Regions from separate parts of the Pseudoalteromonas sp. Cn5-37 genome, predicted to be linked through region 1. Evidence: predicted binding sites of a transcription regulator. Region 1 holds the regulator's gene; each other region holds the start of a gene.
What was found. Region 1 encodes LexA, which represses DNA repair genes until DNA is damaged. Its sites were predicted from a motif close to TACTGTATNNNNATACAGTA; they were not measured.

Region 1 (10,447 bases):
CAGTGCACTCTTTTGGATAATTAAGCGCAATAGTCCATTGTTTAGGTTCGCCTTGTTGCCAATCAACTAGCTTCACTTCTTCACTTAAAAGCTCACCATGATTACTCGAACCACTCGGTAACCACTCAAGCTTTAATGCTGCATATGCAAGTGCCAACGGCACAAAACAGCATAAAACGAATAAACTAAGCGGGTTTATTTTCATAACCTCTCCTTCTCATCGCAAAATAAGCAATAACAACACACGCTAAGCCGATTAATAACCACTGCACGGCATAGGCGTAATGTTTATCTGGCCCCATCACGACACTCTGGTAATGCGGGGTTGCAATACCATCTGCTTCATTGCGATAACCAATAAAGTCTTGTAAGGGCTTTGCTAATTGAGCACTAAAAATTGCTAAGTCGATGCCTTGAATACGCTTAGGCCAGCCTTGCTCTGCACCAATCTCATCGGCAAGTGTGAAGCCTTGTAAGTTGCCTTGTTTCAATTGCACAGTAGCCGTAAAGCTTGTTGATTCTGGCCACACAACGGTTGGCAACTGGCTACGGTTTGTTGGAGCTTTTAGCCAACCAAAGTTAACGATTAAAGGCGCGGTTTCACCGGTAATTGTCATCGCTACTAGTAAGTCATAGCCCACTTGCCCCTGATAAATTTGATTATCAAGAAGCCAGTACTGTTGTTTATTTACCTCGCCAGAGACTTTGACTTGCAAGCCCGTTTTGTTCAGCTCTTTAGGTAAATTTTGCAGCTCTTGCCAATTCAAAACTCCTTGCTCTTTCGAAACGGCTAACTGGCTTAGTTGCTGCTGTTTTTGCTCGCCTCGCTGGTATTGCCAAACGCTGAGTCGTAAACAAATAAGCACTGCAAGTATCACAACGCAAATTGCGATAATTGAGCTAAGCTTTTGTTTGCGCCATAAAATTAACTGCATTTGGAATACCTAATATGATTAAAATCATTATTGTTTTGTTATTACTTTATATTCTGTTCAACCTGTTTAGAGCGCTGTTTGTGATGATGTCAGCAAAAGAGCACTCGAAACCCATGTCGCATTACTTAGGTCGTCGAGTGCTGTTTTCAGGTATTGTGCTGGTGCTCATCATTGCCGCAATGAAATTGGGCTTTATTCACACCAACCCGTCGCCGCTTCACAAAGCTACAGCACGTAAACAAATACAAATAAACACAACCACACCACATCAACAAAGTGCCAATACCAAGCAGCCGCTTGAAAGGCAAAATGCTTTTCACTCGTGAAGTGGCCTTTAAAAATTCTTAGTAGCACTACAAATAAAATAATGGTTCCAAGTGTCACGTGCATACCGTGAAAGCCCGTTAACAAGAAAAAGGTATTCCCATAAACGCCCGCATCTAAGGTCAAACCTAGATCTTGATAAGCATGCATATACTCATAAACTTGTAAGCCAAGGAAAATCACACCTAATAGCACGGTTAAAGATAAAAACACCTTCAGGGCGCCGCGCTTATTGTTTTCAATAGCAACATGGGCAAAGTGAATTGTGACCGATGAGGTAAGTAGAATAAGCGTGTTGATCAATGGTAGACCTTGCCAGCCCATAGCTTGTGTGGTCTCGCCCGCTGGCGTAGTTAATAGCGGCCATACGGCTTCAAAGGTTGGCCAGAGTACTTCATTGGTCATAGCATTATTACTTGCGCCACCAAGCCAAGGCACCGAAATCATACGGGCGTAAAATAGTGCGCCAAAAAATGCCATAAAGAACATAACTTCAGAGAAGATAAACCAGCCCATACCTTGTTTGAATGAACGATCCATTTGCGCTGAATAAAGCCCTTTATGAGACTCTTCAATAACGTTTTTAAACCAGCTAAAAACCATATAGATTAATATGGCAATGCCTAGATACAACACATACTGGCCACTACTGCTCTCACCACTTACTTGCATCACTGTTAAACCAGCACCAACAGCAATTAAAAACATCGCGATGGCGCCAACTATTGGCCAAGGACTCTCGGCTGGAACATAGTATTTTTCATAATTTTGATTCATTTTGTTTGCTCCCAATTAGCAATTAGCTTGGCGGCTTTTAATCGTTTTTAGCCACAACATGCCCGCTAATATCAAACACGGTATACGACAACGTCAGTTCCTCAACATCGTCGGGTAACTCAGTATCAACATAAAACAACAAGGTAAACTCCATTTCTTCACCGGCTTTCATTGGCTGCTGATCAAAGCAAAAACAGGCGATTTTATGTAAGTACTTTGCCGCTTTACCCGGTGATACTGATGGAATTGCTTGCATGACTTTGTCTTCATTACTGGTGTTTTTCGCTGAGAATTTAACTTCACGCATGGCACCAGGTTGTACTGCCACACTGTATTGCTCAGACTGCACCTTAAATGGCGCTCCGCTTTGAGCGTGAGTGGTAAAGCTGACATCAACTTGACGCTGTGTATTTATTGATTCACTCGCGCTCGCTTTTTCTAATGATGGCTTACCATTCAACCCTGTAACGTCGCAAAACACGTCGTAAAGCGGCACCATTGCAAAAGCAAAAGCAAACATGAGCAAGCATGTAATCAGCAGTTTTTTTAGCAAAGGTGCATGGTTCATTACTTAATCTCCGGCGGTGTTTCAAAGGTATGATAAGGTGCTGGAGAATCGACTTCCCACTCTAAACCTTCAGCTCCATCCCATACTTTGGCAGGCGCTTTTTCGCCCCCTCTGGCACATTTAAATACCACCAACACAAACAACAGTTGCGATAAGCCAAATGCAAAACCACCAATACTGATAATGGCGTTAAAGTCAGCGAATTGCAGTGCATAGTCAGGAATACGACGCGGCATACCGGCAAGGCCAACAAAGTGCATAGGGAAGAACAACACGTTGACACTGATTAGCGATAACCAAAAATGCCATTTCGCCAGCGTTTCGTTATACATGTTGCCGGTCCATTTCGGTAACCAGTAGTAGGCCCCCGCCATAATTGAGAACACAGCTCCTGTCACAAGCACATAATGGAAGTGTGCCACCACAAAATAGGTATCATGATATTGAAAATCTGCCGGTGTAATCGCAAGCATCAAGCCAGAGAAACCACCTAAGGTGAATAACACAATAAAGGCGATGGCAAACATCATCGGAATTTCGAAGCTAATTGAACCGCGCCACATGGTGGCCACCCAGTTAAACACTTTAACGCCCGTTGGCACCGAAATGAGCATGGTCGCGTACATGAAAAACAACTCGCCTGCCACAGGCATCCCAGTGGTAAACATATGGTGTGCCCAAACGATAAAACTTAGCAGCGCAATCGATGAAGTTGCATACACCATAGACGCGTAGCCAAATAGCTTTTTGCGCGAGAAGGTAGGTACGATAGTCGATATAATGCCAAAGGCTGGTAAAATCATGATGTACACTTCAGGGTGACCGAAGAACCAGAAAATGTGCTGGAACATCACAGGGTCGCCCCCACCGGCTGCATCAAAAAAGCTGGTTGCAAAGTATTTATCGGTCAACACCATAGTGACCGCCCCTGCTAAAACAGGCATAACAGCAATTAACAAAAATGCAGTGATTAACCATGTCCAAACAAATAGCGGTAGCTTCATCCACGTCATACCCGGCGCTCTTAGGTTGACGATGGTCACGATAACGTTAATCGCCCCCATAATTGAGCTGATACCCATGATATGTACAGCAAATACAAACAGTGCGGTGTTGTCGTTACTGTAAGTTGTTGATAGTGGTGCGTAGAAAGTCCAGCCAAACGCAGGACCGCCACCCGGCATGAGTAACGAAGCTAAGAGGATTAAAAATGCGAAAGGCAATATCCAAAAGCTCCAGTTATTCATACGTGGTAAGGCCATATCCGGTGCGCCTATCATCATAGGTACCATCCAGTTTGCAAGCCCAGTGAACGCGGGCATAACGGCACCAAACACCATGATCAAGCCATGTACGGTAGTCATTTGATTAAAAAAGTGCGGATCGACTAACTGTAATCCAGGCTGAAACAGTTCAGCGCGGATCACCATTGCCATTGCTCCGCCAATTAAAAACATGGTGAGTGAAAAAATCAGGTATAAACTCCCGATGTCTTTATGATTGGTGGTGTAAAGCCAACGCTTAAAACCTTTAGCAGGGTGATGATGGTCGTGATGCGCATGCCCAGTTGCTTGCTCGTTAATAACGTTACTCATTAGTTCGCCTCCGCTGCTGCATCAATCGCGGCTTGAATTTGACTCGGTTGGATAACATCGCCGGTGTCATTACCCCACGCATTTCGCTTATAAGTAATAACCGCAGCAAGTTGCTTGATTGAAAGCTGTTTATCAAACGCTTGCATTGCTGTGCCAGGCTTACCGTGTAACACAATATCTATGTGATCTTTTACATCACCTAATACAATCGGGCTGCCTTTAAGTGCTGGAAATACGCCAGGTAGGCCCATACCGGTAGGTTGGTGGCATGCAGCACAACTAGCCATGTAGACTTGCTCACCCAAGGTCATAAGCTCTTCTTTCGGTAATGTTTGATCAAGCAAAGCAGCATCTGCTGCGGCCGCATTGGCTTTTTCTTGCTTAGCATCTGCAAGCCAATTAGCAAACTCATCTTCAGGTAAAGCTTTCACCACTACAGGCATAAAGCCATGATCTTTACCGCATAACTCAGCACATTGGCCACGGTACACGCCTGGCTCGTTAATACGTGTCCACGCTTCATTGATAAACCCAGGATTTGCATCCTTTTTAACCGCAAAATCAGGCACCCACCATGAATGAATTACATCGTCTGAAGTCATTAAAAAGCGAACTTTTTTATTGATAGGAAGTACTAGCGGTTTATCTACTTCAAGCAAATAATGTTCAGTTTTCTCTGCTTGGTTGTCTATTTGATCTTTAGGAGTAGATAGAATCGAGTAATAGGCAATGTCTTCACCCATGTACTCGTAATGCCACTTCCATTGTGAGCCCGTCACTTTAATGGTGATATCGGCTTTAGAGGCATCTTCCATGGCAATTAAGGTTTTTGTGGCAGGCACAGCCATGGCGATTAAGATGACAAATGGAATGGCAGTCCAAAGTATTTCAACTTTTGTACTTTCATGAAATTGGGCAGGCTTGGCCCCTTTGGATTTACGGTGGTGTATTAAAGCCCAAAACATCACCGCAAATACGATGATGCCGATTACACAGCAGATAATAAATATCGTCATGTGTAACTCATAAACATTATTACTTATATCGGTCACCCCTTTACGCATATTGTATTGGCTATTTGCCAATGCAAGCTCAGGAAGTGCAAACAATATAAGCCACAAGGCGTAACGCAGTTTACCCATGTGACGGCTCCTTTAGATGCTATTGCAAGACGCAAAGCGAAAAGGCGATACAACAAGGTGCCCATTCGTTTTTCTTATTGTTCAGAGCGACTACGTATCATTTTGACCCACTTATGATACCGACCCCTTGACTAACACCTCGCACATTTTTGTGTCTTTTTATTAATTAGGTGTTAATACAGTGTATTAACCAATTAGTTAAAAAATGACCAATAAGCAAGTTTTAATGATAATAAATGTTTATTTTGGTGCAGAAATAACAACTATAATCAGCGCGTTATTTAATGTTTAGGAGTAAGAACGAAATGTAAAAAGAGAGGAAAACTGCGCCATATAAGGCTTTAAATGAAGAGTAAGGATTCACAAATCCTAAGTAAGTAGTAAAATTTCAGTGGCGCACCAAATTGAGTCAATTTGATGCACCAAATTGGGAACGTTTACATCCAGTCAGCGTTACGAATAACACCTACCGCTAACCCCTCGATGTTGAACGACTCATGCTCAAGGTCAACCTCAATAGGCGAAAACTCTTCGTTCTCAGCGTGTAAAAGTACTTTGCGACCCGCTTTTTCTAGACGCTTAACTGTTACATCTTCATCGACTCGAGCTACAACTACTTGCCCGTTTTCAGCAACTTGTGTTCTGTGTACTGCAAGCAAATCGCCATCCATAATACCAATGTCTTTCATACTCATACCATTTACACGCAGTAAGAAATCGGCTGCAGGTTTAAATAATGAAGGATCAACTTGGCAGTGACTTTCAACATGCTCTTGCGCCAAAATAGGTTCACCAGCTGCAACACGGCCAATTAAAGGTAAGCCTAGTTGCTCTGGCTCATCTTCTTCAATTAACTGAATACCGCGACTCGCCCCAGGCTTCATTTTGATCATGCCTTTTTTAGCCAGTGCTTTTAGGTGTTCTTCAGCAGCGTTGGCACTTTTAAAACCTAATGTTTGAGCTATTTCAGCACGCGTAGGTGGCATGCCTGTATCTTTAATAAAGACTTTAATTAGTTCTAAAATTTGCGATTGGCGTTTAGTTAATGGGCGCATACAACTGGTTTTCCATACAGTACATTTAACTGTGAGTATATACAGTTATTTGAAAATCGCAAATTTAAATTAACCCCATCATATTGCTACAAAACTAACATTGAACCACACCGAAAGATGCCATAAGGTATTAGCTTTAATTAGCAGGCTAAGGAAACACAATGAGTATTTGGCACCACCCAATCACGTTAGAGCTTTGCAAAGAGCTAGAACAAGGGATCACCGGTCAAGGCACTTTAATGAAAACTATGGGCATTGAGGTGACTGAAATTGGTGATGATTATTTAATGGCAACTATGCCTGCTATTCCTGAGCATCATAACCCTATGGGTATGGTTCATGGCGGAGCAAACGTTGTATTAGCAGAGACAGTGGCAAGCTATGCAGCCAATTTCGTGGTTGATTTCAATAAGTTCTATGCTGTTGGCCAAGAAATTAATGCCAACCACATGAAAGCGTCACGCAAAGGAACGTTAACAGCAACAGCAAGACCGCTGCATTTAGGTAAGCGAACATCTGTTTGGGATATTAAAATTACCAATGCCGCAGGAGAGCTTTGCTGCGTATCAAGAATGACCGCAGCTGTTGTAGAGCGATAAATTCTGGCTATTTTTCGACAGGATAAATAGTAATTTCAATCCCTGCGCCAATTGCAGAGATACGTAACAAGGTATCGGCATGCAGGGGTTGGTTAAAGCATTTAGGCGAATTACCTGATTCAAAGCCTATATCAAATGTACGCTTTGAGCACGATAACCACTGTTTTAATGCATTGCGCGAGCATGACTCAATAAGCTCGCAAAGCTGGTTAATGGCTTTATCTGGAGAGCTGATATCTGCGGTTGCTTCAATACGTGCTAGTTGGCGGTATTCATCTTGGTCATAATGTAAAACCATGGCGTTTTTCTTCAAATCAGCAACAAGCGCACTAATATCGTGCTTTGATTCAAGCTCCAGATCTACATTTAAAAATTGAATTTCCGACATACTCTCGTTTTTACCCTCTATTGATATCGACTGAAACTTTAACTCAGTTTTGTATATATACCAAATCTAGAATACAGTTAATGCGACATTATGCCGCATTGGCAATCTAGCTAAACAACCTAAAATAGCGCCCACATAACAATAATAACGGGGTAATTATGAATAAACGCCTGTTTAAGTATGCTCGTAAAGGGCATAAATGGCTTGGTTATTTACTTGCTTTACAGATCTTTTTTTGGCTTTTAGGTGGGCTTGTGATGAGCTCATTACCACTTGAAAAAGTGCATGGTAAGCATCTGGCTAATCGCAGTTTAAGTAGCCCATTTTTATTGTCGGACTACCCTGCTTCAATTGATAAAATAACAGCGCAATTTGAGCAAATCGAAGGTATTAAATATAGCCATTTTTTAAATACCCCGATTATAGAAGTTACATCCTCTAGCGGTACGTTTACTTTTGATGGCAGAACAGGTGCTAAAATGCCTGCACCGAGTAAAGCGCAAATCATTGAAAATGCGCAAGCTCACCTGCTTATTGACGCAAAAATAACGCAAGCGCAGTTATTAACAAAAGGGCCAAGAGAGGTCGGCCGCAAAGCCAATGTTTGGCAAGTTAGCTTCGATGATTGGTTAACAACAACCTTATATTTAGATAGCCAAACCGGTAACCTTATTACTGTGCGCAGCACCCTGTGGCGGGTTTTCGACTTTTTCTGGATGCTACACATTATGGATTATGATGAGCGTGAGAACTTTAACAATCCACTACTCATCAGCTTCTCGGCCACCAGCGTACTATTTTGTATTACAGGAGTTCTCTTGTTACTACAAAACGTTCGAATTAAACGTAAAAAGCCAGCTACACGTGTTGGTCAATCAAAATAGGATTGCCATCTGGGTCGGTGATAATAAAACTCGCGTCACCGGCCTTTTGTATTTCTAATCCTTGTTGCTGAAATTGTGCAGCTAATTGCTCAAAGGTTGCAAATTCATCCAAAGCTTCAGCATTTTGATCCCACCCTGGGTTAAAGGTCAGCATGGTTTTGTCGAACATACCTTGAAACAAACCAATTAAATGTTCACCGTTTTTCATAATTAGCCAATGCTGTTCTATCTCCCCAGCAAACTCGTTGAAACCTAGCTTTTCATAAAACTGCTTTGAAGCACGAATATCTTTGACATTTAAACTCACTGAGAAGGCACCTAATAACATAGTTGTAATTCCTTTAATTAAAACGGCCTAACAACTATAGCTGAGTTGAAAAACTTTTCATTTTTAGAATAGTCGCTCTAAAATAGCGCTTCCTGTAGTTCACTGATGTGATGGATATGCGTTTATTTCTATACTTAGCCCTGTGTTTTATTTTCACTTTCCCTATATCCGCTAAAGAATTTTCGAGCTTTTACAGTGCCAAAAAGCATTTAATTAAGAATCTACCAAGCAACAGTAAAAGCTTATATTGTGGTTGCGACATAAAGCGCCAAGGTAAAAAACTTGTGCCAGATCCTGATGCGTGTGGTTATATTCCTAGAAACCCTGTCACCCGCTCAGGAAAAGAGAATGCCCGCGCAAAAAGAATAGAGTGGGAGCATATTGTGCCTGCCTGGGAGTTTGGTCATCAATTACAATGCTGGCAAGATGGCGGTCGTAAAAACTGTAAAAAGGTCAGTGCGAAATTCCGTCAAATGGAAGCCGATATAAATAACCTTGCCCCTGCTATAGGCGAGATCAATGCTGACCGTTCAAACTTTCGCTACGGCATGGTGTCAACATCAAGTGCAAGTTACGGAGCATGCCCTGTAAAAATCGACTTTAAGCAGCGCGTATTTGAGCCACCCATTTATGCAAGAAAGCAAATAGCCGATACCTATTTTTATATGCAAAAAACCTATGGCTTAAAAATATCAGACAAACAACGCAAGCTATTTGAATCGTGGCAAAAGCTTGAAATAGCTGAAATGAGCAATCGTAAGTTACTCTAATAGTGAAATTTTTATGGGCTTCTAAAGTACAAAAAGAGCTCCGTATTTCACTTCCTAATCTAGAGTGCGAAGTTAACTAACAAAAAGGCGCAGCTCAAGCTGCGCCTTTTACATCATAGGCTTTGGTGAGGGCCAAACACCTCGTAGTGAATGCGTTCACTTGCAACCCCAATACTTAGTAGTTGCTCTTTTATCATTGCCATAAATGCGATTGGGCCACACAGGTAAAAGTCACCTTTGCTTATTGGTAAGCTTTCAGCGATGTGGTTTACATCCATTAAGCCCGCAAAATCGCCCCCCTTGCCATCTTTAAACCAGGTAACACAATGTAATGAAGCGTGCGCTTGCTGTTGCTTAAATAAATACTCTTTAAAGGCAAACTGCGTCTCACTGTCGCAAGCATGCAGGTAATGGATTGACTGGTTAGGTTGATTACTTAATAGTGTTTCTAGCATCGCCATCATTGGGGTTTGACCAACACCCGCAGAAATCAATACAACAGGCGAGTCGATTTCGCGAAGCACAAAGTCGCCTGCAGGTGGGTAAATTTCTACCTCATCCCCCTCAGTTAAGCTGTGTAGGTAGTTAGATACCAAGCCTTCTTCTTTCACGCTAATTCGGTAACTGTGGCCATTACTTTGCTGCGATAAAGAGTATTGCCTAACTTGCGTTAAATCACTGTTTGCTGGCGTTACTTTAATTCCTAAATATTGGCCCGGTAAATACGCCACAACAGGCTTTGCATCGGCAGGCGTTAATATGAAACTGCAAATTTGCGATGACTCCATACGTTTTTCTGTAATTGTGAAAGTACGAGTACCAAACCAACCTCCCGCTGCCTTTTTGGTTTTTTGATATAGCGACATCTCCTCATTGATACATACATCCGCTAATAATGAATAGGCTTCACGCCATGCATACTCGACCTCAGGAGTAAATTGTTCTGGCAATAACTCTTTTAAAGTCGCAATCAGATGTCCACCAACAATAGGATAATGCTCTGGCAAAATATGGTAACTGGTGTGTTTATGATTAATGCGCGCAAGCGCACCTTTTAACACTGCCAAGTTATCAATATTTGC
Region 2 (10,447 bases), on a different contig from region 1:
GAGTCCGACGAATGATTTATCATTCTGCTCCATCCCGCGCCTGTAATCTCTTAGTAACATGAGCATGTTAACGACGCCCTGTTTCAGAGAGAGCGCTATCATATAGCAATAAGATTAGAAATCAAGGGTTATAGTGACAAATTTAACTCAAGCGAACAAAAAGCACACAAAACAAAGTTAAAATGCACGCTGATGAGGACTAATCATTTTTTGCCACTCCCAATCGGGGTGACCCATCACGATAAAATCGGGGTTTTCTGTGCTTTCTCGTTGATTGTAAGTTAACGGATTGAATTCAGCATCGGTAATGCAGCCACCGGCCTCTTCAACAATCACTTGTGACGCACCAGTATCCCACTCACCTGTTGGTCCGATACGTAAAAAGCAATCAGCTTTACCCTCTGCAATAATACAGGCTTTTAATGAGCATGAGCCTAATGCTACTGTCGCAAACTGAGTGTTTAAATACTGACTGACCGCTTCAATTTTTTGCCTACGGCTTACTGCTAAGGTTAAATTATCGGGTGTTGCTACTGAAATTTGTTGATCTTGGCCATTTTCACGTTTAAATGCGCCATTTTGATAACTTGCAAAATAAGTCACTTGTTTCGCTGGCCAATGAATAACACCCAGCACTGGGCGATTATTTTCAACTAAAGCGATATTAACTGCAAAATCACCGCTTTCAAGTATAAACTCCCCGGTACCATCCATAGGATCAAGCAACCAATAACGGTGCCAATCTTTTCTATCTGCCAGCGCTGGGATCGGGGTTTCTTCTGACATAATTGGAATATCGGGGGCTATGCTCTTCAAACCCGCCATTAATACATCATTTGATGCTAAGTCAGCCTTGGTGACCGGAGTATGATCTGACTTTTGCTCAGCACCAATATCATCCTGCTGATAAATGGCCATAATGGCATCGCCTGCTTGCTCAGCTAACCGAATACACGGTTCTAAAAAATCATTCATTGCCCGCTCCCGACTCTAAGTACTTTGTTAATAATAGCAAAGCTGCGACACTTCGTGCTTCAGTAAAGTCTTCTTGTTGCAATAATGATTGCCAATCAGTTATTGGCCATTTTACAACGACAAGCGGTTCTGGCTCATCACCAGGTAAGGTTTCAGGATAGAGATCTTCAGCATACAAAATATGCATCGTGGCATTAAAGTAACTTGGCGCCATGCTGACTTTTTTTAGTTCAGCGAAATGCTTAGCACCAAAACCAACTTCTTCTTTAAGCTCCCGGTCTGCAGCTTGCTGTGGTGTTTCACCTGGATCAATTAAGCCCTTTGGAAAACCCAACTGATAATCATTGGTGCCTGCACAATACTCTCGCACTAATAACAGTTCGTTATCGGCCGTTACTGGCACTATCATCACTGCACCTCTGCCACCGCCACGAATTCTTTCGTATTGCCTTTGTTCATCATTTGAAAACTTCAATTCGAGAGACTCAACAGTAAATAGTCGACTTTTAGCGACAACTTCATTAGACAAAATTTGCGGTGGTGTAGGATGCTTTTTCTGTGTCATTGGCATTAATTTGCTATCATGGCAGTTATGCTCATCATAAATCTTTTAAAGTGAATTGCCTATGTTAAATTGGTCAAAAATCGATACTGTGTTGTTAGATATGGATGGCACCCTACTCGATTTGCATTTTGATAATTACTTTTGGCTAACCGTTATTCCCGAGCAATATGCGCGTAAACATAAAATCAGCTTAGACGCAGCAAAAGCTGACATTTTGCATCGTTATCAACAAGTTCACGGACAAATTAATTGGTACTGTTTAGATTATTGGCAACAGCAACTTGATTTACCAATTATGGCACTGAAACGTGACATTCAACATTTAATCAGAATTCGTGAAGATGTTCCGCCGTTCTTAACTGAGCTTAGAAAAGCAGGCAAGCAATTGATCATGCTTACTAACGCGCACCCAGATTGTGCCATGTTAAAGTTTGAACGTACTGCTATCGATAATTACTTAGATGGGGTGATCTCAACTCACCAATATGGCGTGAGTAAAGAGCATCAACCATTATGGCAACAAGTACATCAAGAATGGCAGTTTGATAAGGAACGGACTTTATTTGTGGATGACAGCCCCGCCGTGCTAGATGCGGCAAAAGAGTTTGGTATTGGTCATATACTTGCGGTTGCCAACCCTGATAGTCAGCAACCGCATAAACAGTTCGATGGCTTTTTATCGACCATCGATTTTCGCGAGTTTATACCCGTTAAATAATTACTTCGGGTAACGCTGCTCTAAGCCTTGATATACTAGTTTTGCAAAATCTGCATGCTCTGTATCTAGGCTTTTTACCACTTCAACTAAGTGCTCGTTATCTTCTTGGCCGTTCCACACTTTGATATAACTACCGTCTTTGTAGCCATGATCTTGGCGGAAGAAGTTCAAGGTATTTTTACCAACGTAGCCACGGTATAAATCATCGATATCCATACCAATTTGCGCCATACAACCTGCAAATGCAGCGGCATTAAAACTCTTTTCAGCGACTGCTGACCCAGCTAACACTTCGAGTGTTTGTTTAAAATCATCGGCTTGAACTGGTGCATTTAACTCAGCTTCAAGTTGTGCAGCTAACTGCTCATAGCTGGTTTCACCATCAATACGTAAAGATAAACCAAAATGGAAAATATCAACTAACTCTAAAATAACTTGTTCTGTATCTGGGGTTTGTTTCTTCCACCACTTCCAACCGTAGTGATCCAGCATTTCAGCACACTCAACCCAAATTGCACGATACCATTCAAAACCTTGGCTAAACCATTGCTCATGAACTTTAGTATTCATCGCATTTTGCATCTCGAGCATAACAACGAGTTTTTGTAAATTAGCAGACATTCTTTATCCCAACTTGCATTTTCAATTATGTATATACTACAGATAATTTTGTCATTGATGAAATAAAAACACATATGATCAGGTCTGCTTTGCAGTTGATAAAAATAACCGAGGAAGCCTATGTTTAAATCTCTACTCATTAGTGCACTATTTGTACTATCAAGCCAAGTTATTGCTGCGACTGCAGCCAATATTGCCGAATCAGCAGAGCAAGTTAGCCCATTATTACCCGGCTTAGCAGTGCCAAATATTGAGTTAAAAGATCAATACGGTAAAACCGTCTCACTCGCTGAGCGTTTTAAAGAAAAAACGACTGTGCTCATTGTTTATCGTGGTGGCTGGTGCCCATATTGTTCAAAGCAATTGGCCAATGTCCAAAAAATTGAGAAAGAGCTAGCGGATTTAGGAGCACAGATAATTGCCGTTTCGCCAGATAGTCCTGAAAAGCTCGCTGAATCAAAAATTACTTCACCAAACTATCAATTATTGTCTGACGACAGCCTTTTGTTGGCACAAAAGTTAGGTTTAGCGTTTTACTTAGATGACAAAACAGCAAAGATTTACCGCAACAAACTTGGGGTTAACTTTGTCTCGTTAGAGGGCGAAGTGAAAGTAGCGTTACCCGTACCTGCAGTGTTTGTGATAGACACTAATGGGTTAGTTAATTTTCAATACGCCAACCCAAATTACAAAGTACGCTTAACAGAAGATTTATTACTAGCCGCTGTTAAATCAGTGAGCGAGCAATAATTTAGTAATCGATAAGCAGAATATGCTTCTGCTTATCGGCCTTGTGTAAATTCTTGCCAAGATTCAATTAAATCAACAAAGTCTTCAAAACCACAGCCACTACACAAGCCTTCTTCTTCAAGCATTAAATCATCATCTTGGTAGGCAACTAAGTCTTCGTTGTCTTGATGTAACGCATGTGCTTCGAATAGCGCTTCGTCTTTACTTAAGATCAAATCAATTTCTTGACCTTGTAAGGTTAAAGGCTCATGACTGCTCTTAACCGCGGAGATTAATGCTTGTACCATCGCGATTTTTTCTTTACCGATTTCTTCGTTTAGCCAACGGCCTATGACGGCATGTTCAGAGGAGATTTTAATGCGTAAACCGCTAATAGGATCGCGGATAAATTGATATTCCATGGAGGGTACTCTTAATACGTTATCTGCTAATTATACCGTTTGCAGCTAAACGTGGCGAGTTTTGTAGCTTTAAAGCAGCACGAGCGCCAACATGGCGCTCGTGTTTGTGCTATTAAAAATAGCTAGAGTCGCGATTTGAAGCGCGCAGCATCAATAATCGCCCATAGGTATACGATTGGCAGTAAAATAAAGCCAACTGCAACGTAAATTAGTGCACCACTAATAACCCATGCTAAAAAGAATGCAATAGCCGCCATTAAACGGCCTTGTACCAATTGCCCTAAACCAGGAAAAAAGATATTACATATTGCTGCGATTACATTACCGCCAGAACCTTGCTCTGCCATACTAACCTCTGTAGTTTTTAATGATTATACTTTTAGTAAACACACTTTATGCCAACTTATTATGGCTTACAAATCAAAGTGTTAAAAAGTAGCGTTATTTTGATTTTAGTTTTTTTTGCTAAAAATCGGTCAAATTCACAATTTTCTCAATTTTAATGACTTACCAAAATAGCTGTTTATAAAAACAGTATTTTATTTAGCCTTGCATAAACACCTGTTATACTCCACCCATTATAGATTGAAAAGGCGTAACGATGGACGTTTCTGAATTACTCGATGGCTTAAATGACAAACAACGGGATGCAGTCGCAGCCCCATTGCAAAATATGCTAGTACTTGCAGGTGCAGGTTCTGGTAAAACTCGAGTACTTGTTCATCGCATCGCATGGCTCATGCAAGTTGAGCAAGCTTCTGCATACAGTATCTTTGCGGTAACCTTCACAAATAAAGCCGCAAAAGAAATGCGCACTCGTGTAGAAGAAACGTTAAAAGCACCGGTTGGTGGTATGTGGATTGGTACTTTCCACGGCTTATCTCATCGTATTCTGCGCGCCCATCACCGTGAAGCGAACTTACCTGAAAGCTTTCAAATCTTAGATTCTGACGATCAACAACGTATGATCAAACGCTTACTCAAAGCGATGAACATCGATGATAAAAAGTGGCCTGCAAAACAATTTGGTTGGTATATCAGCGCAAAAAAAGATGAAGGTCTGCGACCTAAAGACATTCAAGCCTACGATATTAATGAGCAAATGATGCTAAAAGTCTATGCTGCATATCAAGAGGCTTGTGACCGTGCAGGTTTAGTCGACTTTGCAGAAATACTGCTGCGCTGCTACGAAGTACTTAAAAACCACCCAACACTTTTACGTCATTATCAACAGCGTTTTGCCCATATGCTGGTAGACGAGTTCCAGGATACCAATACGATTCAGTACGCTTGGTTAAAATTACTCGCAGGTAACACCAACAGTATTATGATCGTCGGTGATGATGACCAAAGTATCTATGGCTGGCGTGGCGCAAAAATTGAGAATATCAAACGCTTTTTAACTGACTTCGAAGCCGAAACCATTCGCCTTGAACAAAATTACCGTTCAACGGCAACAATTTTGAAAGCTTCAAACGCGCTGATCAAAAACAATGCTGAACGCATGGGCAAAAGCCTGTGGACAGACGGCAATGATGGTGAGCCGATTTCAGTTTACGCTGCGTTTAATGAATTAGACGAAGCGCGCTTTGTTAGCAGCAAACTACGTAGCTGGCTAAATGCAGGTAATGCATTACAAGACGCCGCGATTTTATACCGTAACAATGCGCAATCTCGTGTACTCGAAGAAGCAATGCTACAAGAAGGTTTAAAATACCGTATTTACGGCGGTATGCGCTTCTTCGAACGCCAAGAGATCAAAGATGCACTTTCGTATTTACGCTTAGTTGGTAACCGTCAAGATGATGCAGCTTTCGAGCGCGTTATTAACACCCCTGCTCGCGGCATTGGTGATAAAACACTAAGCCACATTCGTGATTGCGCGCGCAATGAGTCATTGCCACTTTGGTATGCCGCTAAAGCTATTATCGAGCAGCAGCACTTATCTGGCCGTGCAGCAAGTGCCGTGACTAAATTCTTAGAACTTGTTGAGCATATCGAAGATAAAATCAGCGATCTCACCTTAGAAGAGCAAGCGAAATACGCCATTCAAAGCTCGGGGTTAATGGCAATGTATCAAGCTGAAAAAGGTGAAAAAGGCCGTGCCCGCGTAGAAAACTTAGAAGAGCTTATTAGTGCTTGTGGTCAATACGAACTCCCTGAAGATGAAGAGTTCAGCTCACCACTGCAAGGCTTTTTGGCATATACCTCTCTAGAATCTGGCGAAGGTCAAGCTGACGAGCACGAAGACGCGGTGCAAATGATGACACTGCACTCAGCAAAAGGCCTAGAATTCCCGCTGGTATTCATGGTGGGTGTTGAAGAGGGCATGTTCCCATCACAACAAAGTAATGAAGAGTCTGGCCGCTTAGAAGAAGAACGCCGCCTCTGCTATGTTGGTATGACTCGCGCGATGGAAAAACTATACATTAGCCACGCAGAAAGTCGCCGTTTATACGGCCAAGAAAAATACCACAGCCCATCACGCTTTTTACGCGAAATGCCTGAAGACTGTATCGAAGAAATTCGTATTAAAACACAGGTTTCAAGGCCACCTGCGGCAGGTCGTTTTAGTCCATCAGTAACACATGCCGCATTTGAAGATAGCGGCTTTAACTTAGGGCAACGCGTATTACACGCTAAGTTCGGTGCAGGAACCGTACTCAATTACGAAGGTAGCGGCGCACAGTCACGTATTCAAGTGAACTTTGATGACCTAGGCAGCAAATGGCTTGTAACACAGTATGCAAGACTTCAAGCCTTATAATGAGTATATAACAGCGCTATGTAATGAGCTGGTGATTGCAAAGCATCGCCAGCTTTTCATTGTGCAAGGCAGCGAAACTTGGTGCTATCAGTTTGCAAACCAATTAGCGCTAAAAAATACCTATGTTTTCAGTAGCAGCTCATTATTAGCAAATAGTGAGTTCCCAAATCATGCTCACCAGATTCTTGGTCAAGAGTTTCAACACGCAATTTTTGATGGTTTTAGCGGTTTATATGCCGATAAACTCGCCGCGCTTGCCGGTACCGTAAAAGCAGGCGGTGTACTGATATTATTGCTGCCCGATGACGATAAGTGGCAAGACCCAGCACTCACAAGTATCACCTCTTATGGCGAAGAAATTAAACACAGCTTTTTTAATCAGCGCTTTTTCGCCAAGCTAAAATTGCAGCCACATTATTTTACTAAGCACTCGCCTCCTGCTTACCAATCTATTTCGCCAGCAACTGCTGAGATAAATTATCAGCAACAACAAGCATGTGTTGAGCAAATTATTAAAACCGCAACAGGGCGCGCTAATCGTCCTTTTGTGATCAGTGCAGACCGAGGTCGTGGTAAGTCAGCCGCTTTAGGGCTTGCAGCAGCAAATCTTCAAGATAAAAGAATCCTAATTTGCGCCACCCAAGCCAAAGCCGTACAAACAAGCTTTAAGCATTTAGCCGCTGAGCTTGGTGTTAGCAAAGAGCAAAACTGTAAGCAACTAGCTAACCTTAGCTATATTGCGCCAGATACACTGCTACATGCAAAACCTGATTGCGATCTGTTATTTGTCGACGAAGCAGCAGCGATTCCGGTTCCTATGCTATTGCAGATCCTAAAAAGCTATCCACGGATCGTATTTGCCAGCACTATGGTTGGTTATGAAGGAAATGGACGTGGTTACACGTTACGTTTTTTACATTACTTACGTAGCCAATTTAAATCGCTAAAGGCAATTACTTTGGATGAACCTATTCGTTTTGCCAAGTATGACCCCCTCGAAAATAGCCTACGCGAACTATTACTACTCGATGCAAAGTACCTAGAAACGCAGAGTGGTAAGTCTTACCAATTTGAAAACATAAGCAAAGAGCAACTCATTGATGATGAGCAGCTGCTTAGCCAAATTATGGCGCTATTGGCGTTGGCTCATTACCAAACCACGGTAAACGACTTACGCCACTTGCTTGATGCCCCAGAGTTACAGCTTTTTATCTGCAAACAAGAAAATGCATTAAAAGCCGTTTGCTTAATTGCTATTGAGGGTGGCTTAACGCCTGAGATTGCAGAGCAGGTTATAAGAGGAAAGCGTCGGCCACATGGTCATTTAATGGCGCAAACTCTGACTCAATTAAGCCGAAAAACAGAAGATTTGTGTAAACACTCAGCGAGAGTCGTGAGAATAGCTGTTGCACCTGAATGTCATCAGCAAGGTATAGGCTCAGCCCTGTTAAACCACTGCGAAAGCCAATTAAGCAATTGTAGTTATTTTGGTGCTAGCTTTGGCGCAAATGCGACATTAATTAAGTTTTGGCAAAGTAATGGCTTCAACGTTGTTAAGCTTGGATTTAGTCATGACAAAGCAACGGCAGAACATGCTGCCTTAGTGGTTAAAGCATTAGATAAGCAAACGACAGATAGCGCAGCACTGTTAATAGAAGAGTTTAAGCAAGATCTCTCTTTGCAGCTCCTTGATCACTTTAGCTCACTTCCTTGGCAGCTTATTGCAGAGCTATTCAAAGGCTTACCAAAAAGTGATCTATCTTCTGCCTTAGATGCAAGAGCTGAGCGGCTGTTAACTGGTGATATTAACCTCTTCCAAGTACAGCCATTGCTATGGCAAATACTTTGGAGCACACCAATTAGTCTAAATTTATTAGATGAACATACAAAGTTCATCCTTATTCGACTAGTATTACAGCAAACCTCTGTAAATAGCTTAATCGAAGAAGCCGGTTTTACAGGTAAAAAAGACTTAGACTCACAGTTCAAAACCGCAGTGCAAGGTTGGTATGCTCACTATAAATCACTTCAAAATCACAGCCATTAAGTGTTTATGTATTTGTACCTTGCTACTACCTCAGATAGCTTTAGCTGAACACGCACAGCCTACCATTAAACTCGGGATGTCCACTGCGCTCACTGGACCCGCAAAGCAAATAGGCGAACAATTGGCACTTGGCAGTAATATTTACTTTAATAAAATCAACAAAGAAAACGGTATTAATGGGCAAAGTATCGATCTGATTTTAGCTGATGATGGTTATGAGCCAAAAAATACCGTAGTGAATACTCGCGAGTTTTTATTTGATCAAAAGATCCATGCAATTTTTGGCTCTATGGGCACACCAACAGCCCATGCAATTAAACCTATTCTGGATAGGCACCGCATTCCATTTCTAATGCCATTTACAGGCGCTGATTTTTTACATAATAGCTCAATGCCAAATGTATTTAATCTTCGTGCGAGCTACCAAGATGAAGCCATAGAGCAAATTAATTATTTCGTGAAAGAGCGTAAGCATGAAAAAATTGGCTTGATGATCCAAGCCGATGAGTTTGGCTATATGGTAGAAAACAACCTTGTTAATGCATTAAAAATACATGGTATTAAACCTGTAGAAGTCGCTCGGTTTAAGCGCAATAGTGATGATATTTCAAAAGCTTTAGCGCTTCTAAAAGATAGTAAAGCAACCGCAATTTGTTTAGTCGGCACCTACGAGCCTCTCGCTGAATTCATTAATGCAGCAAACAAACAAAGCTTCAACCCAGACTATACTTCGGTGTCTTTCGTTTCGAGCCATGATTTATATCAGCGAGTTAAACAGCCCGCCAACATTATGGTCACTGAAGTAGTACCTGACCCTAATAACTGTAAAAACTCTTGGTGTAAGCAATTTATTGAAGATATCGAACCTTATCACACGAGTGCGAATAGAATTATATTTGAAGGTTATTTGAATGCCGTTGCATTGGTTAGCGCTACCCAAAGATGCCCAACGCCACTAAACAATCAATGTCTGCTGACCGAGCTAACTCACCTCTTCACTGACACATCTGAATTCGCTGATTTATTTAATAGTCATAGTGCTGGAAATAATAAAAAAATCTACCGCTCCTATTTCAAAAAGTAATTTTGTAAATCCATCACTAAAAACATAATAATGTTCTATGCTATAAAGACTTAACAAGGCTTTGAGGGAAATATGGATCTGATTAATTTCCGAGTTGGGCACAAGACTATTTCATTAAAAATTCTTGATATTCTTCTAACTGAACGTTATGAGGGTAATTTAACGTCATTGCCCAATGAAAATAAGAGCTTTATCGGGGTCAAAGATTATATGGACACGCCGACCCCCATATTTGATTTGGGGGTAGTTTTAAATAACAGGTCAACATACGAAGTAAATGCCGCGCTTTCAGAATTATTAGTTGAAAGAGAAAAAGAGCACTTAGAATGGCTTAATGTATTAGAAAACAACCTATCTACTGGAACATCCTCCACAAATTCGCTAGATCCAAGTAAGTCCTCATTTAGTCGCTGGTACAAAGATTTCGAGACTGATAATGAAGATCTTAAGAGCATTGTTGCCAAACTTGAAAAGCCCTACCATGCACTACATGTTATGGCTAGCGAACTTCTAGAAGTA
Region 3 (10,447 bases), on a different contig from region 1:
ATTTGCGACAGACGTTCTGTGGCTAATTTAGCAGCGGTAGTACTTGGGTACTGATTAATTAAATCATTAAAGGTTTTAAGGGCTTGCTCGCCTAAACCTTGATCCGCTAATAAGTTTCCTAACTTTAACATTGCATCTGGGCGCTTATTAGAATTAGGGTATTCATTCACAACAACTTTAAAGTGCTCAGTCGCACCTGCTTGATCGTTTTGAATAGTTAACAGCTGACCTAACCAATAATGCGCATTAGATGCATACACTGAATTTGGGTATGTCGTTAAGAATGCTTGAAACTCAGGAATTGCTTGCTCATAACGTTTATCTTTCATGATTAACGCCACTGCACGCTCATAAGCTTCGTTTTCAGATAAGTCTGAACTGATTGCCTGTGATGCACCTACATCTGTATAAGTATTTGTAGGTTGAGTTTGTGTTGCAGCAGGCTGGCTATAAGCTTGGCTAACTCGGTTCTCAATTTCTTGATATAGCTCACGCTGACGTTGCAGTACTTTTTCAAGCTTATAGCTTTGCTCTTCTGTAATACCACGTACTTGGCTCACTTCGTCTTGTAAAATATTAAGCTGCTGCTGAAGCTCAGCTTGCAATAAATTACGTGACTTCATCATGTTTTCTAAAGCGACTAAACGCTTCTCAATGCTCGATTGCGAGCTTGCAGCTTCTGAAACAGGAGCGGGAGCAGCCCATAACTGGGTGCTCCCGCTTAAGATCATTGCTGCCAAAATAATTTTCGGCTTCATAATGACTCTTTATTAGTAAACTAATACTGCGCGACGGTTCTTCGCGAACGCTTCTTCAGTGCGAGACTTAATCATTGGCTTCTCTTCACCATAGCTCACTACTGACATTTGGCTAGCAGAAACACCTAAACTTTGTAAGTATTTTTCTACTGCTTGACCACGGTGCTCGCCTAGTGCGATGTTGTACTCAGGCGTACCGCGCTCATCAGCGTGACCTTCGATTAGTACTTTAACTGAAGGGTTTTGTACTAAGAATTCAGCGTGTGCTTGTAATAGTTCAGCATACTTGCTTTGGATTTTTGCGTTATCAAAACCAAAGTAAATGATTTGCTCTTGACGTAACGCTTCGTATTTTTCACGAAGTGCTTCTTCAGCTTGTTGCTCTGGAGTAAGCGTTGCAACTTCAACAGTATCAGTGTTGTTTGATTGCTCAACCATACCTTGGTTAGATTGGTTTGCAGCACCTTCATCAACACCTGAAGAAGAGCTACACGCCGCTAATGTCATCACTGGCACAGCAATTAGCAGGCCTTTTAAAGTTTTATTAAGTTGCATTTAATTGATTCCTATATTGAGTAAACCAGTATAATTACTGTAAATAAGGCGACCAAGCCGGTGCCTTAACTTGTCCGTCTAGCACAGGTAAGCGTGCTTTAAAGCGACCATCCATAGAAACTAACGCCAACACCTGTTTATTATTATGAAGCGTGCTGTAGATAATCATCGAGCCGTTTGGTGCGATACTCGGCGATTCATCAAGGCGTGTTCTAGTTAATACTTGGAACGCACCTGTAGCTAGCTCTTTCTTAGCAAGATGGTATTGACCGTTGGTACGGTTCACCATCACTAATTCTTTTCCATCTGGAGAAACCGAACCTGCTAGGTTCATATCTCCGTCAAACGTCATGCGTTTTGACCTACCAGTTTGCAAATTTAACTTATAAATCTGGGCATTACCACCCCTTTCAGACGTAAACACAATATCTTGCCCATTAGGGAACCAAGATGGTTCAGTATCTATACTACGGTGATTTGTAAGGCGTCTTTCTTTGCGAGTTGCAAGGTCTAAAACATATACTTCTGTTGCACCATTGCGGTCTTTAGAGAGCACTAATAGTAGCTTTTTGCCATCAGGTGAGAACTGTGGCGCACCATTAATACCAGGGTGACTTGTGATCAGCTCACGTTTACCCGTGTATAAATCTTGAATGTAAATTTGGCTTTGACGATTTTCAAATGTTACATACGCAAGCTTAGTACCATCTGGTGACCATGCCGGTGACATTAATGGCTCTTTAGAACGAAGTAATACTTGCTCATTAAAACCATCATAATCAGCAACGACTAACTGATAAGGCATTGCCTGATTTTCTCTCACAATAACGTAGGCAATCTTCGTTAAGAATGCACCTTTTTCGCCAGTTAAAGCTTCATATACAACATCACTGATGCGGTGAGCGTAGCGGCGGAAACCCGTTTCAGCTATTACACTTTCTCTTGCATCAAGAATATGGTCTTGGCTTTTAACTAACTTACCGTTACTCATCATCTGTGTTTGACCACCCGTGATCTGACCACGAATAACATCAATAAGCTCATACTTAACTAAGTAACGTCCACCTGGCTGTTGTTCAACTTGACCAACAAGAACGGCTTCAACACCTTTATTAACCCATGCAGCATAGTCAACGTCAGTATCAGTTGCTGGTAATTGAGGCATTGTTGCTACATCAATAGGTTTAAATTTACCACTACGCATTAAGTCTGCTGCAATAACAGTACTTAACTTTTCAGGGATGGGGCCAACCCCATTGTATTGAAATGGCACAACCGCAATCGGACGTGCACCATCAACACCTTCGGTAATAACAATTTCTAGTGCAGCACTGGCGATGCCATGAAAGCCCAGTAATACAATAAAACATGCTGTTTTTATCTGGTTGAACATATCATTCCTTTAGAATTCTGGCTTGATTGTTAAATTAATATTTTTAAGTTGCTCAAATACGTCTTTATCAGGTGATACCGGGAGTGTATCTGCCATACGAACAGCTCGAAGCGCAGCTTCACACACTAATTTATCACCACCTAATGACTTAACTTGTGTTACTAAGCCATTAAAGCCAAGACGAATATTTACACGACATTGTTTATTCTTCATCTTTTCATCGATAAGTAAAGTTTGCTGAATACGTGCCATTATTAAGGCTTTGTATTTGTCGACTTCACTTACAATTTGCTGTTGACGAACTTTATTTCGTGCAGCTTGCTCAGCAGCTAACTGCTCTTGCAGCATTTGCTCTTGCAATGCTTGCAGGCGTTTACGCTCGGCTTCGGCTTCTTTGCGTTTACGTTCAGCTTCTGCTTCGGCAGCTTTACGCTTACGCTCTTCTTCCGCTTTCTTTAACGCCTCTTCTTCAGCTTTGCGCTTTTCTGCTGCAGCTTTTGCTGCTGCTTCAGCTTCTTGCTTTTGCTTTTCAGCTTGTTGCGCTTTAGCACGTTCTTTTTGCTGAATTTCACGTGCTTTTTTCGCTTGTGCTTCGGCTTCTGCTTTTTCTTTCTCTTTCGCGCGGCGCTGTTGTTCTAGCTTTTTAAGACGACGGTCTTCCGCTTCACGTTGCTTGCGCGCGTCATTGGCACGTCGTTCAAGATCACGAAGACGCTTTGCTTCAGCTTGTTTTTTCGCTTCTTCTTGCTTTTTTAGCTCAGCAATTTTTTGTTCAACCTTTTGTTGGTCTACCGTAACTGCTGAAACAGCCTTTTCTGGCTCAGGCATAGCTGGATTCAAAGTTACTTCCATTACCTTAGGAGTAGGTAAATGAAAACTAGCTGATCCAATTAAAAAACCAATAATACCCAGATGTAATAGAATCGATTTGATTAATGACTCACGCATACTAACCCTCAAATGATTCGGTCATTAAACCCACTGAAGGCACACCGGCATTTTTCAAAAAGTCCATGAGTAGCAGTACTTCTTGATAAGAAACACGGCCCGAACCTTTGATCATCACTGGCGTATCTGGATTCTTTTGCAGCTGAAGTTTAATCACTGCAGCAACATCCAACGCTTCCATTGGTGCTTCAGGATCTGTACCGATACTTACATAGTACTTACCTTCAGCATCAATTGACGCAATAATTGGAGGCGTATCTTTAGTATCAACAAGATCCGATTCTTCCATCTTTGGCAAATCTACTTTTACACCATGAGTAATAAGTGGCGCAGTTGCCATAAATATGATTAGTAGTACCAACATTACGTCAATGTAAGGAACTACGTTTATCTCACCTACTGGGCGACGTTTCTTACGCTGGTACATTCGCTTTAGCCTCTATTTGCGCAGCAGCTTGGCGGTGTAAAATATTGGCGAACTCTTCCATGAAGTTAATATAATTACCTTCAAGCTTTTCTACTTTGTTTGCAAAACGGTTGTAAGCAATAACAGCTGGAATTGCAGCAAATAAACCCATTGCTGTTGCGATTAGTGCTTCAGCAATACCTGGCGCTACCATTTGTAGCGTTGCTTGCTTAACTTCACCTAATGCGATAAATGCGTTCATAATACCCCATACCGTACCAAATAGGCCGATGTAAGGACTAATAGAGCCCACTGTTGCTAAAAACGATAAACTTGACTCAAGCTTTTCAACTTCACGCGATAAAGCAACACGCATTGAACGGTGTGTGCCTTCCATAACAATACTTGCACTTTGTGGTGAATTTTTCTTATGACGTGCAAACTCTTTAAAACCTGCAACGAATAATGCTTCAACACCTGATGCGCCACCAGGACGCGCTGATACTTCGTTGTATAATTTACTTAGGTCAATACCCGACCAAAACTTCTGCTCAAAGCGCTTTGCGCCATTAAGTGCATCAGAAATCGCTTTTTTACGCTGAAAGATAATTGCCCATGACATTACCGACATACCGACTAATGCCAACATTACTAGCTGGACAAGTACACTGGCTTCTAGAATAAGATCTAAAAAGTTAAGCCCTGATCCCACGTTAAACTCCTAAAATAGATTTCTATGTAATTTGTTATATTTTTTACACTTGTATTTATTGACCACAAAGGCGGCCAAAAGTTACATCTAGTGTATCTAGTCAGCTATGAACTGACAACGCTCTTGCTGTGAATTAGCGGCAAATAACGGTAAAAAGCAATTTGCTTAGTTATTTTTTAGCCATATTAGGTTTTATCAATACAATTATGCATATTTTCACCTTAATAATAAGTCACTACAGTGACACTAAAAAGCAACCAAAACAGCCAAAAACTCGGCGTTTATTCATAAATAACGCATAAACACCCAAAAGCACTTTTACGAATCTACTACAGAATACTTAAACTAATCCTGAATAAAGTTCGTAAAATTTATAAAAACCTTCCCATTCATGAACTTAAAATTTATATATTCACAATGTGAACAAAAAGAAAACAATTAAAAAATATACTCACATTAGTTTTTTTTATCTGAAAATAAAATTTTTCTAGTTTGAAGAAAAATCCATCATTGCGTATTATTTACCTATACCGAGCTAGCAACCTCATGAAAGTTTCTTTCATTAAGCTCCGTTTTTAGCAATATGAAAATTCGTATTGCACTAGGTTTGCTTAAATCTGGATAAAACCTTTTTTAAGTAGACCGTAGTTCCCTGGATTACTTCCTTCAACTTGTTGTTTGCCCGCATCCTTATGCGGGCTTTTTTTTGCCTACACAAACGTCAATGAGAATACCTATCGATAACTTAACAGCATGTGAATTACAGATGTTAAAATGAGACAACAACCCAGTGGTAAGCGGTAAGCGGTAAGCGGTAAGCGGTAAGCGGTAAGCGGTAAGCGGTAAGCGGTAAAAATCTACTTACCCGTTGGATACAAGCAATTTATCTCGATAAAAAGCAGCCCTTTCGAGCTGCTTGATACTTATAGCTTAAAGCTTGTAACTAACCGCGGGGTTTTTAGTTATTTTTCTGGCGTTAATCCAAAGTGCAGGTAGGCAATGTCTGAAACAAGTCGTCCGCGTGGGGTGCGTTGTATAAAGCCTTGTTGAATTAAAAACGGCTCTATCACATCTTCAATGGTTTCTTTTTCTTCGCCAATTGCAGCCGCTAGGTTATCAAGGCCAACGGGGCCGCCCATAAATTTTTCGATAATAGCTAGCAAGTATTTTCTATCCATGTAGTCAAAACCGCTTTTATCGACATCAATCATATCGAGGGCTTGCTCTGCAACTGTAGCATTCACTTTACCGTCTGATTTCACTTGGGTGTAATCACGAACGCGGCGTAATAAACGATTCGCTATGCGAGGTGTACCACGTGAGCGCTTGGCGATTTCTGTAGCGCCTTCATCACACATGGTTAAGTCTAAAAAGCTTGCTGAACGGGCAACAATTTTTGATAAGTCTTCAACTGAATAAAACTCTAATCGCTGTACGATGCCAAAACGGTCTCTAAGTGGTGAGGTAAGTGAGCCTGCACGCGTTGTTGCGCCAATTAAAGTAAATGGCGGTAAATCAAGCTTTATTGAACGTGCTGCAGGGCCTTCACCTATCATGATATCCAGCTGATAATCTTCCATTGCTGGATACAAAATCTCTTCGACTTGCGGGCTCAAACGGTGAATTTCGTCAATAAACAGTACGTCACCTTCTTCAAGGTTCGTTAAAAGTGCAGCTAAATCCCCTGCTTTTTCAAGCACTGGCCCCGACGTTGTTTTAATATTAACGTTAAGCTCGTTGGCAACAATGTTTGCAAGTGTGGTTTTACCAAGACCCGGTGGACCAAATATTAATAAGTGATCCAGCGCTTCGCCACGATGGCGAGCAGCCTCAATAAAAATTTCCATTTGCTGCTTAACATGCGGCTGGCCTGTGTAATCGGTTAACAGTTTTGGTCGTATGGCACGATCAACACTGTCTTCGTTACTTTGTTCACTCGCATCTATTAAGCGATCTGCTTCAATCATGGTTTACTCACAACATTGATTTTAGAGCTTCTTTAATTAGAACCTCAGTCGTCATATCTGGTTTGTTCACTGTTTTAACCGCTTTTTGTGCTTGCGGTAGCTTATAGCCTAATGCCACAAGTGCTGATACAGCATCATCAGCAGCATTATTTGCCACTAGGGTATCATCACTTGATGGCTCAATGACGGCATTATCGCTAAATGGTGTAAATAAGTCATTACCCCAATTTTTAAGCCGGTCTTTCATTTCGAGCACTAAACGCTCAGCCGTTTTTTTACCAACGCCCGGTAGTTTAACCAGTGTGGTCGCATCTTCATTATTAACACAACTTACAAATTGCTGCGCCGACATACCCGATAAAATAGCTAGACCAAGCTTTGGCCCTACACCATTGGCTTTTAAAAGCTCTCTAAATAAAGCGCGTTCGGTTTTGTTGTTAAAGCCAAATAATAGCTGGGCATCTTCACGTACCACAAAGTGGGTATAAACAATCGCTTGCTCACCCACTGCTGGTAAATCATAAAAGCAAGTCATAGGCATTTGTACTTCGTAGCCTACACCACTTACTTCAATAAGAATTTCTGGTGGCTGCTTTTCTACTAGTAAGCCATTTAATCGACCAATCATATTACTTCCTTAATCGTCCTCTTACGGTTTTGCTCGCACTGCCCGCAAGTTTTATTAAATTTTGTTCTGAGTGTGCATGACAAATAGCAATTGCTAAAGCATCTGCGGCATCGGCTTGAGGGGTACCTGGCAGCTTTAAAATGTTTTTAACCATATGCTGTACTTGAGACTTATCGGCTCCGCCATTACCTACAACGGCCTGCTTAATTTGCCTAGCTGAATATTCATAAACTGGCAGCTCTGCCATTGAAGCACCAACGATAGCAGCGCCACGTGCTTGACCGAGTTTAAGCGCTGAGTCTGGGTTGTGTGCCATAAACACTTTTTCGATAGCAAAACTGTCTGGGGAGAATTGCTCTACCAATTGACTGATCCCTTGGTAAATCATTTTTAAGCGTATCGGAAAATCGTGATCGGCCAATTTAATGCAGCCACTGCCTAAATAAGTGAACTTAGCACCTTGGTGAGCAATCACGCCGTACCCTGTTAATCGTGAACCAGGATCAATCCCTAAAATAATCGCCAACTAACTGACTCGTCTATTATCATTATTATCTGCGGTTAATAATGCCAGAGCACTGTATAAATTACCAGTAACCAATTGCAATTCATAAAAAATGCCCGCAATTGCGAGCATTTTATAGTCAACCTTTAATTAAGACATTTACGCGAGCGAGCGTAATAAGCCTTGGGTATTTTTTCGCATTGTTCGCGCTATCATCAAATAACCCAAACATGCCACAAATAAGCCACCGACTGCTGGGCCAATCACCCAAATATGAGGGTGGAACTTACCTGCTAAATCGAACATTTGTTTTTGTACTATTAACAGGGCGATGTCACTGACAATGGCAGCAACTAAGCCTGCGGTAACGCCTAATAATAAAAACTCATATAAGGTGGCATTTTTAATTAAGCGCCCTTTCGCACCTAAGGTTCGCAAAATAACAATCTCTTGCATTCGCTCACCCAAACTTGCTTGTACTTGTGAAATAAGTACTAAAGCGCCACAGGCAACCACAATCGCTAGTACAAAGCCAATCGCTAACGATACTTGCTCTATGGTTGAGCGAATTTGTTTAATAAAGCTCTCAACATCTATCACGTTAACCGTGGGGTATTGACGCATTAGCTCATTAAACTCACGTTTTTTCTCTGCTTTTACATTCACTGATGAAATATAAGTAGCCGGGAAACTCGCTAGCACATCTGGGCTTAAAATAATAAAGAAGTTAGGTTTAAGCGTGGTCCAATTAACCTTACGTACACTGGTAATTTTTGCGTCAAACGACTGCGCGCCAATTAAGAAAGTAAGCGTATCGCCTATTTTTACATCAAGGCGCTCAAGCATCGACTCTTCGACCGATGCCTCGGCTACTGAGTCTTCACTAAACCATGTACCGTCGATAAGCTCGTTTTGATTAGGCAAGTCTTTACGCCAAGTTAGGTTTAACTCACGGCCAATACCAGAGCGGGCTTCTTCGTCTTTCTTTTCGTTGTCTTCTTGCGATACTTCGCGGGCAACCAACTCACCATTTACGGCATTTACACGGCCACGAACAACCGGATAGAAATCAGACGTTGGCATATCGTTTTGCGCTAAGAAGCTAGTAATAGGCTCTAACTCTTGCTCAGTAATGTTCACTAAAAATGAATTAGGGGCATTTTCAGGAAGCTGCGACTGCCAGTCCGAAATCATGTCGTTCTTAAGTACAATTAAAAACAGTAATAACTTGATTGCCAAAGCAAAGCTAATTAATTGCACAGCATTCACATTGGCACGCTTTTGAATTGACGCAATCGCCAATGACCAACTGTTGCCAGGACTCAAGCCAAGTTTGCGGCCACCACCAAAAATAACCTTTGATAAGCCAAATAACACCGCAATTAAAAATGCCGTCGAAAGGAACAAAATTGCACTAATTTTGATGTTGTTACTAAATAACCACATCAATAAAAACACAGTAAGCGCCGACATAGTAAGGTGCACTTTACTTACTAATAAACGGTCGCCTAAGTTACGGCGAAGCACACGCAGCGGCGGAATATCAAATAAATCGAGTAGCGGTTTAATTGAAAACATAACCGCACAAATCACACCCGTGCTAATCGCAATGATCCAAGGTTTTGCCGATGCACTTGGCAGTGCAGAACCCATGGTTTGTGCTAAATAATCAGTGGCAATCGCTTGTAAACCATAACCAATCAGTAAACCGACAATCACCGACATTGAACATACAAGACTCAAATGTAATAAATAGATTTTACGGATCATAGCGCGGCTACCGCCAAGCGTTTTCATCATTGCAACTGGGTCGTACTGACGCTCACAATAACGTTTTGCCGATACCGCAATAGCAACGGCAGCTAAAATAATGCCAAGTAAACCAGCTAGCAATAAATAGCTTTCGGCACGATTTAAACTATTAGAAATAGGTGACTGGCGGTCTTTAACTCCATACCAACGCTGGTTTTCTTTCATCTGTGGTTTTAACCACGCATAAAAGGTATCTAAGTTGTCTTTGTCGCCAGCATAAAGTTGGCGGTAAAACACTCGGCTGCCGGGCTGAATTACCTCAGTCACAGCAATGTCTGCTTCATTGATTAAGATTCGCTGGCTGCTCGAGAACACATTAAAGGGTGCATCAGGCTCTTCGGCTACAACATGACTAGCCGTAAACGTAGCAGCACCAAGTTCTACTTTATCGCCCACTTTAATGTTTAGCGCATAAAACACAGATTCACTTAACCACACTTCACCACGACTTGGGATATCAGAAGTTACTTGTGGTTGACCAGTCAGGCTAGTTTTTACTTTTAACTCGCCTTTTAACGGATAGGTGTTTGATACCGCTTTAACCGAGCCAAGTTGCATTTCGTCACCGGCAAATAACATGGTATCGAAGTAGGTTATTTTAGCGGTGCGTAAGTTTTCTTGGTTGGCTTTATCTAAAAACTCAGCAGGCAAAGCATGGTTACTCGCTAAAACGCGATCAGCCGCAATAAAAGCACTGCTTTTTTCTTCAATACTTTGACCAATGCGGTCGGTAACCATAGACAGTGTTAAAACAGTGAGAACA

Region 2: uvrD (DNA helicase II) is a predicted target of LexA. The motif match lies at 4,548-4,567, and genes of this name have one in related genera.
Region 3: ruvC (crossover junction endodeoxyribonuclease RuvC) is a predicted target of LexA. The motif match lies at 7,944-7,963, and genes of this name have one in related genera.

What each region holds. Positions count from the first base shown of each region.
Region 1 covers NZ_JAKGBA010000009.1:60,095-70,541, reverse strand. The annotation lists gene L1266_RS12555 (hypothetical protein) at 1-205, opposite strand, end outside; gene L1266_RS12550 (SURF1 family protein) at 186-935, opposite strand; gene L1266_RS22415 (DUF2909 domain-containing protein) at 950-1,261, shown strand; gene L1266_RS12540 (cytochrome c oxidase subunit 3) at 1,161-2,036, opposite strand; gene L1266_RS12535 (cytochrome c oxidase assembly protein) at 2,074-2,604, opposite strand; gene ctaD (cytochrome c oxidase subunit I) at 2,604-4,199, opposite strand; gene coxB (cytochrome c oxidase subunit II) at 4,199-5,341, opposite strand; gene lexA (transcriptional repressor LexA) at 5,779-6,396, opposite strand; gene L1266_RS12515 (PaaI family thioesterase) at 6,558-6,995, shown strand; gene L1266_RS12510 (hypothetical protein) at 7,003-7,383, opposite strand; gene L1266_RS12505 (hypothetical protein) at 7,542-8,267, shown strand; gene L1266_RS12500 (VOC family protein) at 8,242-8,595, opposite strand; gene L1266_RS12495 (endonuclease) at 8,712-9,365, shown strand; gene hmpA (NO-inducible flavohemoprotein) at 9,479-10,447, opposite strand, start outside.
Region 2 covers NZ_JAKGBA010000037.1:526-10,972, reverse strand. The annotation lists gene cysQ (3'(2'),5'-bisphosphate nucleotidase CysQ) at 178-975, opposite strand; gene nudE (ADP compounds hydrolase NudE) at 968-1,540, opposite strand; gene yrfG (GMP/IMP nucleotidase) at 1,602-2,258, shown strand; gene L1266_RS20315 (dUTP diphosphatase) at 2,259-2,879, opposite strand; gene L1266_RS20310 (peroxiredoxin-like family protein) at 3,000-3,629, shown strand; gene L1266_RS20305 (YacL family protein) at 3,662-4,030, opposite strand; gene L1266_RS20300 (hypothetical protein) at 4,153-4,377, opposite strand; gene uvrD (DNA helicase II) at 4,632-6,797, shown strand; gene L1266_RS20290 (GNAT family N-acetyltransferase) at 6,775-8,844, shown strand; gene L1266_RS20285 (ABC transporter substrate-binding protein) at 8,807-9,928, shown strand; gene L1266_RS20280 (chemotaxis protein) at 10,001-10,447, shown strand, end outside.
Region 3 covers NZ_JAKGBA010000001.1:5,299-15,745, reverse strand. The annotation lists gene ybgF (tol-pal system protein YbgF) at 1-758, opposite strand, end outside; gene pal (peptidoglycan-associated lipoprotein Pal) at 771-1,313, opposite strand; gene tolB (Tol-Pal system beta propeller repeat protein TolB) at 1,348-2,706, opposite strand; gene tolA (cell envelope integrity protein TolA) at 2,716-3,654, opposite strand; gene tolR (protein TolR) at 3,656-4,081, opposite strand; gene tolQ (protein TolQ) at 4,068-4,772, opposite strand; gene ruvB (Holliday junction branch migration DNA helicase RuvB) at 5,735-6,739, opposite strand; gene ruvA (Holliday junction branch migration protein RuvA) at 6,747-7,367, opposite strand; gene ruvC (crossover junction endodeoxyribonuclease RuvC) at 7,369-7,893, opposite strand; gene L1266_RS00035 (ABC transporter permease) at 8,032-10,447, opposite strand, start outside.